One region of the Anaeroglomus insulsum genome, then DNA from elsewhere that is predicted to be linked to it. Evidence: riboswitches for the same ligand, from Rfam matches in the RefSeq annotation. Region 1 holds a riboswitch; the other holds the start of a gene.

Region 1 (5,090 bases):
ACAGGGATACGAGTGCTTAACAGAATAGGACCTGAGGCTGTCATGCACATTCTGATGCATATCCAAGCGCATACAACCACGGTCATGATAACGCTGGTGCGAATAATATAACGTCTTGTATTTTCAGCAAATAGAGTTTTCTCGGTAAGACTCAAACAGGTCCCCTTTCCATAAACCGTGTTGACGGGTTTCTATCGCAAGAATACGACAATACAACTCTGAAACTAACAAAAGAGCTTTTTTGCCACTCCGTCGGCTTACCAGAAACTGGGTGTATCCCCCCGCCCAATCAGCGTAGTAGGGGATTCTATCAAAACGGGAGTAAAAAGTCAATGGAATTACGGGGTATTAGAAGACATATCAGATTGAGAATGTCCCAAGCAGCTTTCGAGCGGCTCCTTCAGCAATTCATACTGCCATTCGACGATGACGCCTTCTTTGAGCAGTTCATTGAGGTGAGCAGGGCCGGATTTGGCGATGATGCCGATGATATGGCGGGGCATCAGGATTTCCAGAGCGATTTGATGCTGTTCAGCGAGGGATTTGCAGCAATTGCGAATTTTGTCAATGCGTTTGAGGAATTCCGGGTCTGGTTTAGGCTGACGGGTTGGTACCTTTTTGGCGGGCCATTGGGAGGATTCCATCGCGAAGGCTTTCTGGAGAGCTTGTTCAAGACAATCCAGACGTTTCCCCTTACAATGTTTAAGTGAGCTGAGCAAGAGACGAAAATCCGGGTTGATATGCGAGTCGGCCTGAATGGCCAGGTCGATGAGCCGTTCATTGTGCAGGATGCGAAATGGCGGCAAATCAGCTTTTTGGGCCTGTTTTTCACGCCAAAGCCAAAGCTCTTTCAGAAAAGCCAGCTGTCGGCGATTCAACAGACTGCTGCCTTTGATACGCCAGTCACGTTCCGGGTCGATATCGGGCTTATGGTTTATTGCGGCTCGCACAGAACGACGGCACATCTGCTGGTGCCAGCCGGTACGATTTTGTTCCTGAAGTATGCCTTCGAGCCGGGTTGCCAGTTCCAGCAGGTAATGAGTATCCATTGCGGCGTATTCGAGCAGGTGGACGGGCAAGGGGCGTTTGGACCAGTCGGCTTTCTGGCTGCCCTTGCTGATAGTGACCTGGAGAACGTGGTGAAGCATCCCGGCCAGGTTCAAGGATTCCAGCCGCAGCAGTTTGCCGGCCAGCATGGTATCGAAAATTTCGCCTTTAGGTTCAAATCCAAAGCTTTGTCGAAGCATCCGCAAATCGTAGCCGGCATCATGAAAAATCAGATTCTTTGACTCCAGAACCTCAAATACCGGCTTCATATCCAGTTTGACCAGGGGATCGATCACATAGTTTTCCCCATCAAAGCTCATCTGAATCAGGCAGACTTTTGGATAATAATGATGAAAACTATCGGCTTCAATATCCACTGCCACAGCGGATACGTGTCGGAGTTTGTCCAGGAAGTCTTTCAGGTCCGAAAGGGCTGTGATATAATGATAATGTAATCCCTTTTTACTCAAAACTACACTAATTCCATTCACTTGTTGGCCAACATACCCACCCGGCAGGTTTTGCAAAGTCCGGAGGTAGTACTATTTGATTGTATTATTTCAGTAGAATACCTTTTTGTTGCTAATCCGTCAAGGTCGAATTTAGGATTCGTGGGAGTCTAAGGTGCGATGGAAATCTGGACGTCCACACGGTAAAAACAGCGGGATGGTGCTTCAAAGCAGCTATGATGACAGGGTATTTTCTGTTGGAACACGTGTGAATTTTTTGCTTGCAATTCATTGCATCGGCGATTAATAATACAATCAGCTCTTTGGAAATTTGAATCTGCTTTACGGTTTGGCCCATTCGGGCCGAATGAAAAAGGGAACACGGTGAAAGTCCGTGGCGGTCGCGCCGCTGTATGTACCCGATGCCCAAAACCAGGCAAATCCAAAAGGCAATATTCCACTGTCCAACACAGGATGGGAAGGAGCCTTGAGGTAGGGTACAAGCCAGAAAACCTGCCGGAAAGCAATTGCGTAACGTTGTTCTCGCGAGAAGGAACAAGGCGTGTGCGGATGGAAAATGGCAATTGGGCCCAAGAGCCTGATTCTGTCCCTTTTAGAAATTGAATACAAAGCCGTCGCTTCCTGCGTGGGAGCGGCGGCTTTTTTGTTTTATTTACGGGTCTTCGCGTCAAAGACCGACGCAGAACAGGAGGTTGGCAGCCGAACCAGAATGTATCCGAAAATTGCTATTTCCAACAGTCTGTCGCGGCGGGCACAGATCTGCCGTCCGCCGCGGCAGCTTCAAAGTCAAAAAAAAATGAGAATAAGACTTCCGGCTATTTGAAAGCCGGAACCAATGAGAGGATGTGTATGAAAAAGATGTGGATGTTGTTGCTGGTGTCACTGATTTCGGTTCAGGGGGTTGCGATGCAGGCCCCGACGTATTCCAATCCAGTAGAATATGCTGCAGGCTCGGGTGCGAATACAGCGTATATCGCATTGGATTTTAACGGCAGTTCGGTTTTTGTGTTCCAGTATCAATGGGACGGGCAGGCGACGGCCTGGGATGCATTGCAGGCTATTGATGCCGCGGGTGTATTTGAGATGTCCTATATGGACTACGGCTGGGGTGTCTGGGTGTATGATTTTGGATACCCCGGAGGTGTGGAGATGGATTATGGTTCGGCCAATACTGGCTGGGCATACTTTATCAGCGATAATAATTTCGAGTGGAACCTTAGCATGGTCGGAGTGCAGGGGCGAATGTTGACCGATGGAAGCTGGGATAGCTGGGTGTGGACGGATTATCCGGCGGACTGGTCCATGCCGAATCGCCAGCCTGGGCAGATGGCTGTCCCTGAACCGCTGACGCTGGCGTTGCTGGGAATCGGTGTAGTCTGGATGCGGCGCAAATAAATAACCGTTCAATGCGGGTCGGCAGGGATGCCGGCCCTGTTGTTATACAGAATTGAGAAATTGTGCGAAACGAATGGATAATAGGGTTGGTGCTTGCGGCGACGGCGGTCGGTTCTGATTTTGCCACGGTCGTGGTACAGTCCAAAGGACCGTTTGGGATGTATCCCTATGACCAGCCGTCAGCGGCGCTGGGGGAACCGGCATCATGGCTTTATGATGACGATGTCTATTTTGCGTCTTTTGCCTGTTCGCTGGTTTATGGTGCCTGGAATACCGACCTACAAAATGAGCGAACCGTGGTAACGCTGGGGCCAGGCAGTTCCATCGTGCTGGGCTTTGATCACCGTGTAGCCGATGATATCAATAATCCCTATGGGATTGATTTTATTGTTTTTGGCAATGCGGCATTTATCACACAGGGTGTGGTCCGGCCGGATTCGGATATGGGGGGGCTTCGGCTCAGCAGCCCTGCAGCAATCATTGGTGAAAAAGTGAAAGTCGAGGTCGCCCAGGATCCCAATGGTCCATGGTTTGGGTTTTCGAGCGGGCCGTTTGCGGATAATTTGTTTCCAACCAATCGATTTGCATGGAATAACGAGGGCAAAACCTGGGGGCAAGCCCTGGACCCGCTGCGGCCGGTGAATCCGAACTTGAAACTGTCGGATTTTTCAGGATTAACTGTGGCCCAGGCAATCGAACTGTATGAGGGTTCAGCAGGCGGAACTGGATTTGATTTACGGTGGCTGACTCCGGGGGATTTTGAACAGTTGCGGGCTGATGACCAGACGGGTCGGCGATGGATTCAATATATTCGGCTCAGCTCTGTCAGTCCGCTGGCCGGAGAAATCGACGCGGTGTCGGATGTAGCGGCATGCGGCGACTATCAGCATCCGCTGCCGGCTGGCGATGTCAATCAGGACTGCCGGGTCAATCTGCTGGATTTGGCAGTGTTGGCGGAAAACTGGCTGGTATGTACATGGAACTGTCAGCAATGAAGCCCAAAGCCTTTACTCTGATTGAGCTGCTGGTGGTCATGGCGATTATCGCGTTGATGCTGGGGGTCTTGGTGCCATCCCTGGCACGGGCCAAAGAACAGGGTCGGGAGGTTTATTGTCAGAATAATCTTCGCCAGATGCACATCGCGGCGGTAGTGTATGCGGAAAATCAGCGGGGGTTTCTGCCGATAGCCTATTATTCGGTTAAGTTGCCTGGCCAGCGAACCCAATATTGCTGGGATTTTACCGAATGCCGCAGCAGTGAGGGTGTGGTTGTGCAGCCCGGTTTGCTCTGGCAGGAGACAATGATAGAAAAAGTCCAGCAATGCCCGTCATTTAAAGGGGATTCGAATACGGCGGCTAATCCTTATACCGGGTACAATTATAACACGAGTTATATCGGGCACGGTCAGAATGAGGGTGTTGTACTGCCTATCCGCTATCATGAGATTCGATATCCGGCCGGGTGTGCGATGTTCGGAGACGGTCAAACGCTCAATGGGGCCAATAAATTCATGCGAAGTCCGCTGCCGTCGGAGACGGATATGAATTTTTCCGGACGCTGGGGTGGGACACAGGGGTATCGACACAATCGGAATACCAATGTGGCCTGGTGTGATGGGAGTGTGGCATCCCAGTCAGAGCTGTTTGAAGGTACGGATTCCGATGGAACCAGTGACCTTATCCGGCAGCACAACCAGCAGAATCCGCAGACTCCCATAGGATTTCTATCGGAAGCTAATTCTGCATACGATTTACGGTAGTTGCCTCTTCACAAGCGTGTGCCTGTTTTATACAATTCAGGCATGGATAAGGAGCTGCTACAATCCGGAAGGAATTGTCTGGTGCGCCCGATGCTGGGGCTGTGGCGGACGATGCATCAATTGATCTGGCCTGCCCTGTGCCATGCCTGCTCAACCCCCATTGAAGAAGACGCAGGAGGTTTATGTCTGGCCTGCTGGCAGGAACTGTCCACGGCGGTGGGATGTGACTATTGCCGCCGCTGCGGCCGGACAGTGACACGATATGGACTGGTAGCCAATCGATGCGGCGGATGCCTGGAGGAAGCACTGGAATATGACGGCCTGTGCCGTGCAGGATTCTATACGGGCGTGTTGAAAAATTTGTTGCGGGGATTAAAATTTCAAGACCAAACCGAAAATATAGAGTATTTGGGTCCAAT
Region 2 (5,090 bases), on a different contig from region 1:
CCACTATCCAGCAGACACGGAGCGCTGTTGGCGGTTGCCATCCAAACGACCTGATCGGCAGCATTAGGGGCAATACCTGTGGACCAGTTTACACCTTTGGACCATAATTCAGGAGTCCCCGCAATCCGGTTTGGATCCGCCGGCGGCTGCCAGTGAACATCGATTGCCTGAACTGACATTGTCAGACAACACAAAAGAACGATCATCCCCGCTTGTTTCATACTGACCACCCTTTCAATCAAGTCCCATGTTTTACATTGCTTTTGGTTTTTGTTTTTCATCCCATACTTCTCCTAAACCTGGTAATGGTTAATATAGAACGGCCGCGCATACTGCGGCATCCAACGCATTGGGAATGGGTTTCACACAAGGCAGGCCAAACATGATCCCTGTACCAAGCCGTTCCCCCCGCCTTCCAAGGCCGGCCCGATATGTCTTGATGATCGCATTGCTGTCTTTGACAAATCTCGTCACAACACACCTCCACGATACCCATATTCTATTGTCTGTATCGCAATATGTCAATACATATATTACAGAAAAACTCAATTAAATTAAAGTTTGTATTTACATTTCGTTCTTTCAAAACCATCAACACTCTCAGCAAATATCATATATGTCTATATAGAACAAAGACTTATACTCTTTTTAAGACACGATAAAAAGAAGTTAAAGACGCACTGAAAAGCCTGTTTTTTGTTGTTTTGCCATTGACATAGTATTATTTTCTCGGACTTGTTTTATGAGATGAGAAATGGAAGACCTCAAAATCCTTGCAAAAACAACAGCTTCTGTAGCAAATATGTCAATACTTATAATTGATAAAATCAGATGCATTGATACAATGGACGCTTAAATGTTATATATAAAGTGATTACAAGTGCTCAAGGACATTAAAAACAACCTGATTCAATAACCAGTACCACGCGTGCTTTCTTCGGGAGCATCTCCTCTATGGATTCCAAACAGCCACAACGGTCAATCAAACATAAGACGATTTATGATAAGATTTGCAGTGATATTCTCAAAGGCGTCTATAAACCCGGCCAAAAACTCCCGACAGAAAATGAACTTGCAGAATTTTTTAAAACCTCTCGCCCAACCATCAGCAGAGCGATGCGTGATATTCAGGAAAAAGGATTGATTGTTCGCCACCAGGGACAAGGCACTTTTGTCAAACAAGCCGCCGTTCATGAGCACAAAACCTTTGGTATTCTGGTTCACTGGCAGATCCGCCCCCACACAGATACCATGACCACGATCTTCGGTGTAATGGTACCGGAAATATTGAAAGTGGCCAGCCAGCATGGTTACTCCCTGTTGCTGAATGATATACCAGAGTATAAAGATACAGACTACATTGAATACTCTAAAAAAATCGCCCAGCGGCTCATTGACTCACATGTCGCCGGGGTCTTTTTTACCCCCCTGGAAGTGTCGGACAAAATGTCCATCAATGAAGAATTGGCCAATGCATTTGACAAGGCCGGAATTGCGCTGGTTCTGCTGGATCGCGACATTAGCGACAGTTATCATCGCAGCAAGTACGATATCGTTGGCATTAATAATGAACAATCTTCCCTGGTATTGACGAATCACCTGCTCAAACTCGGATGCAGAAAAATTGATTTTGTCTGCGGCCCAGCCCTGACCACCGCAATTAACGACCGCATGCGGGGCTTTCGAGCAGCCATGGAAGAACAGGGCCTACACGTCCAGCCCCGCCAGTTTCACAGCTTCGACAGCAAACGCCTGCTGGAAGGCAACTGTATCGAGGGGCAAAACATACTCGAGCTGGTCAAATCCGGGAAAACGGAGGCATTTGTCTGTGTAAATGATTCCACCGCTGCCGACGTCATGCTGTATTGTCTGCGTCATGGGCTTAAAGTCCCCCAAGATGTTCGAATCGTCGGGTTTGACGACCTGCCGATGAATAAACTGCTGCCGGTTCCGCTGACGACCATTCGCCAGCCGGCCGAGGCTCTGGCTCACGAATCCGTCCGAACCATGATTGACCGAATCGAACACAGCCAGACACCCGCACGCGACATCATGGTTAAGACCGAACTGATTATCCGGCAATCCTGCGGCAGTAAATAAGTGCTCCTCAGCATAATACGATTAAATCAGTACAGCCAATAACGCTATTGTGCTCTTTTCATTTTCCCGTTGACGGGATAGATTCTCAGTGCTATTCTATGCCCGCTCTTTAACAATCCAGGATGTATTATACGCAAAGGGAATGCGGTGAAAATCCGCAACGGTCGCGCCGCTGTGATCGTTCATCCCGGCTTTGTCCGGGAACCCGGCAGCCTGTGCCACTGTCTTAACCGATGGGAAGGCGCTGTCCGGCAGAACGACAGTCAGAACATCTGTGCGTGTAAGGAAATTAGAATTGTGTTCTCGCGTCAAGAACAGCAATGAATCACTGTTCCTCCGGTTTGTCAGAACCGCAAGGAATATGGCTGAAATTCATTATAACCGTTGTTCTCTGCATACGAACAGCGGTTTTTTATTTTATCGGTACAGCCCGGTCAAATCGGGATAAAGCACCGTTGAATGACCCCGGAACACTATAACTGAATAATCAAAGGCGCCGGCAGTTGTAGCACCAACGCCCTGAAGAGACCCGAAGGTTTTTTTGACCCTTTTCATTGTATCAAAAACTCGTGAATTCACAATACAACAGAGTCGGTCTGTCCGCATCGGGGCCAAAAGAGCAACAAAATACGGCGTCGGAAAGGAGTATGTTCGATATCCCTTACGGCAACATCGTTTCAATATGATTAAACTAAAATGAAATCAAACGACTTGAGGAGACTCATGATGAAAAATCTATCTTGTATTTTGATCGTATTGTATCTCGGCAGCCTGTCAACAGCTACTCCTTATTTTTTCCAAAATGCCTGGATTGAGGTGGACGCCTGGGCAGGCAGCGGTATCCATGAAACCCTGCTGGTGGTGGACTGGAATTTTATGGGCGGACCATATCACACCGAATCTCATGCTTTTGGTTTTCGCTGGGACGGCACGGCGTATGAATCCGACATGCTCAACGCATTTCACAATGCTGGCATTTTTACCGTCACCTCGGGTTATGGCGGCGCCTTTCTGTACAACATTGCCTACTTTGATGGGACCGAATTTCATCGACACACCGAAGAAGGCAGCTGGAACCTGGCCAGTACCCCCGATCCGTATGCCCTGTGGGGTGCCATAAGCAGTGACTGGACAAAACTGGGACAATGGGATGCGAATATGGCCGGTTATAACGAGCAATTGCTTCAGAACGGATACCTGTATGGAATTAACGCAATCCTATGGTTTGGCAACTATCCCGATGGAAAAACGTGGGACGACTACCCGCTGAATGTGCCGTTTGCAAACATCCCCGAGCCGGCAACCTTGCTGTTGCTGGGCCTGGGCGGACTACTATTGAAAAAACGCTAATCTAACACTTTCGCTTATCAGGAGATTTTTATGTTGAAGTTTGTTTCACCATGGAGCAGCTTGTTTATCACCGTTTTGGCTCTGAATACAGTCTTGTATGCAGGCGTTTATTCAGGCCCGACGGACACAACTCATCCTATCGATGCCGCTATACCAAAGGACAGCCCCTTATTTATTGAATGGGCAAACAAGATTGTAGCCGAAAAAACCTATTTTGCACCTCGCGGCAGCACTGCCATTTCAACCACAGGTTATAACTGTCTGGGCGATCTCGATGCCGGTCAAATTGCCAACGGCGACTCACCCGGGTATATCACCGTCACTTTTCCAACCGGCATCCGAAACGATATTGGTGCCGACTTTGCCGTTTTCGAAAATGGATTTACATTCGGTGGTGCCAACGGGCTGTTTGCCGAACTGGCCTATGTCGAAGTATCGACAGATGGAATCCATTTTGCACGATTCCCATCGATATCGACCAATACCGCCGCTTTGGCCGGCAGTGGAGCGTTTGCCGGGTACGACATGACCAATGTATATAATCTAGCCGGAAAACATGCTGCCGGCTATGGAACCCCTTTTGATTTGGATGATCTGCTTAACCATTATTGGGTAACGGCAGGACTAATCAACCTCAGCAATATTCAGTATGTGCGGTTGGTGGATATCCCCGGCAACGGTTCTTTTCTCGACAGCCTCGGTAATCCGATTCTGGATAACTGGCTGACAACCGGCACCGGAGGCTTTGATTTCAGACTGCCTGCGGGTCTTGGGATCGGCGTTGTCCATGTGGTCCCGGAGCCTGCAGAGATACTGCTGCTGGGCCTGGGTGGACTGCTGATCAGAAAAAAACGTTAACTCATCAACACCGCCGCGGACCTTGAAATCGGGTCCGCGGCATTCGTTTTCGGAGGACCCATGAAATCTGTTGCTTTATTTGGAAGTATGGCAATTTTACTGCTGCCGGTATCCATTTGTCAGGCTGATGGATATGCCGATTATGTCTTTGATGCCAACGATTTTGCAGTGGAGGTCATTGACTATTTTCCGGTCGGCTCGGCAAAAGACTGGTTGTCCGGCCAGACCTTCAACAATCCCTATAACGCCCTCGGCCGGCCAACAGTCGATACCACCGGCGACGACTGGTACATTCCCGAAGATAAACCGGTGCCAGTCAACCCAATCTATCCGGCTTTCCGTGCACACGAACTGACATTCCTGGGCGAAAAAGGATATCTCATCCTGGCCTTCAACCATCCCGTTCGCGATGACCTGAACAATCCCTACGGTATTGATTTCATCGTCTTTGGTAACTCCTTCCAGGTTATTGGAAGCGGAGCCGGCTGGAGCAATGGAAATCCGGACCTGACGACTATCGGGCCGGCGGGCTTTACCGAACCGGGAATTGTATCCGTCAGCCAGGATGGGCAGACATGGTACAGCTTCACAACCGATCCGGAATTTATGGCCGGCAACACACATTTTATCCGGCTTAGCAGTCATGATCCTGATGGCCCCTTCTGTGATGCGTTTGCCCCCACACTCGGACGGATATATGACCCCAATCATCCAGACCCTGATCTGGGCCTCTGGAATCAGTGGTGGGGCAAACCGACTAATCCGACATTTCCCCTGGACCC

The links. Region 1 has a riboswitch for cobalamin ahead of ACQ9LF_RS11855 (PEP-CTERM sorting domain-containing protein). Riboswitches for the same ligand answer to the same signal wherever they lie in the genome.
Region 2: it holds a riboswitch for cobalamin, as region 1 does, so the genes downstream of both, ACQ9LF_RS00435 (PEP-CTERM sorting domain-containing protein) here and ACQ9LF_RS11855 (PEP-CTERM sorting domain-containing protein) in region 1, are expected to answer to the same signal.

What each region holds. Positions count from the first base shown of each region.
Region 1 is NZ_JBOGCL010000013.1:43,031-48,120, reverse strand. It holds gene ACQ9LF_RS11865 (3D domain-containing protein) at 1-155, opposite strand, end outside; gene ACQ9LF_RS11860 (ribonuclease D) at 339-1,517, opposite strand; cobalamin riboswitch at 1,825-2,031, shown strand; gene ACQ9LF_RS11855 (PEP-CTERM sorting domain-containing protein) at 2,367-2,912, shown strand; gene ACQ9LF_RS11850 (hypothetical protein) at 2,975-3,907, shown strand; gene ACQ9LF_RS11845 (type II secretion system protein) at 3,889-4,671, shown strand; gene ACQ9LF_RS11840 (ComF family protein) at 4,762-5,090, shown strand, end outside.
Region 2 is NZ_JBOGCL010000001.1:119,491-124,580, forward strand. It holds gene ACQ9LF_RS00425 (carbohydrate-binding protein) at 1-281, opposite strand, end outside; gene ACQ9LF_RS00430 (GntR family transcriptional regulator) at 955-2,100, shown strand; cobalamin riboswitch at 2,187-2,395, shown strand; gene ACQ9LF_RS00435 (PEP-CTERM sorting domain-containing protein) at 2,824-3,450, shown strand; gene ACQ9LF_RS00440 (PEP-CTERM sorting domain-containing protein) at 3,481-4,308, shown strand; gene ACQ9LF_RS00445 (hypothetical protein) at 4,396-5,090, shown strand, end outside.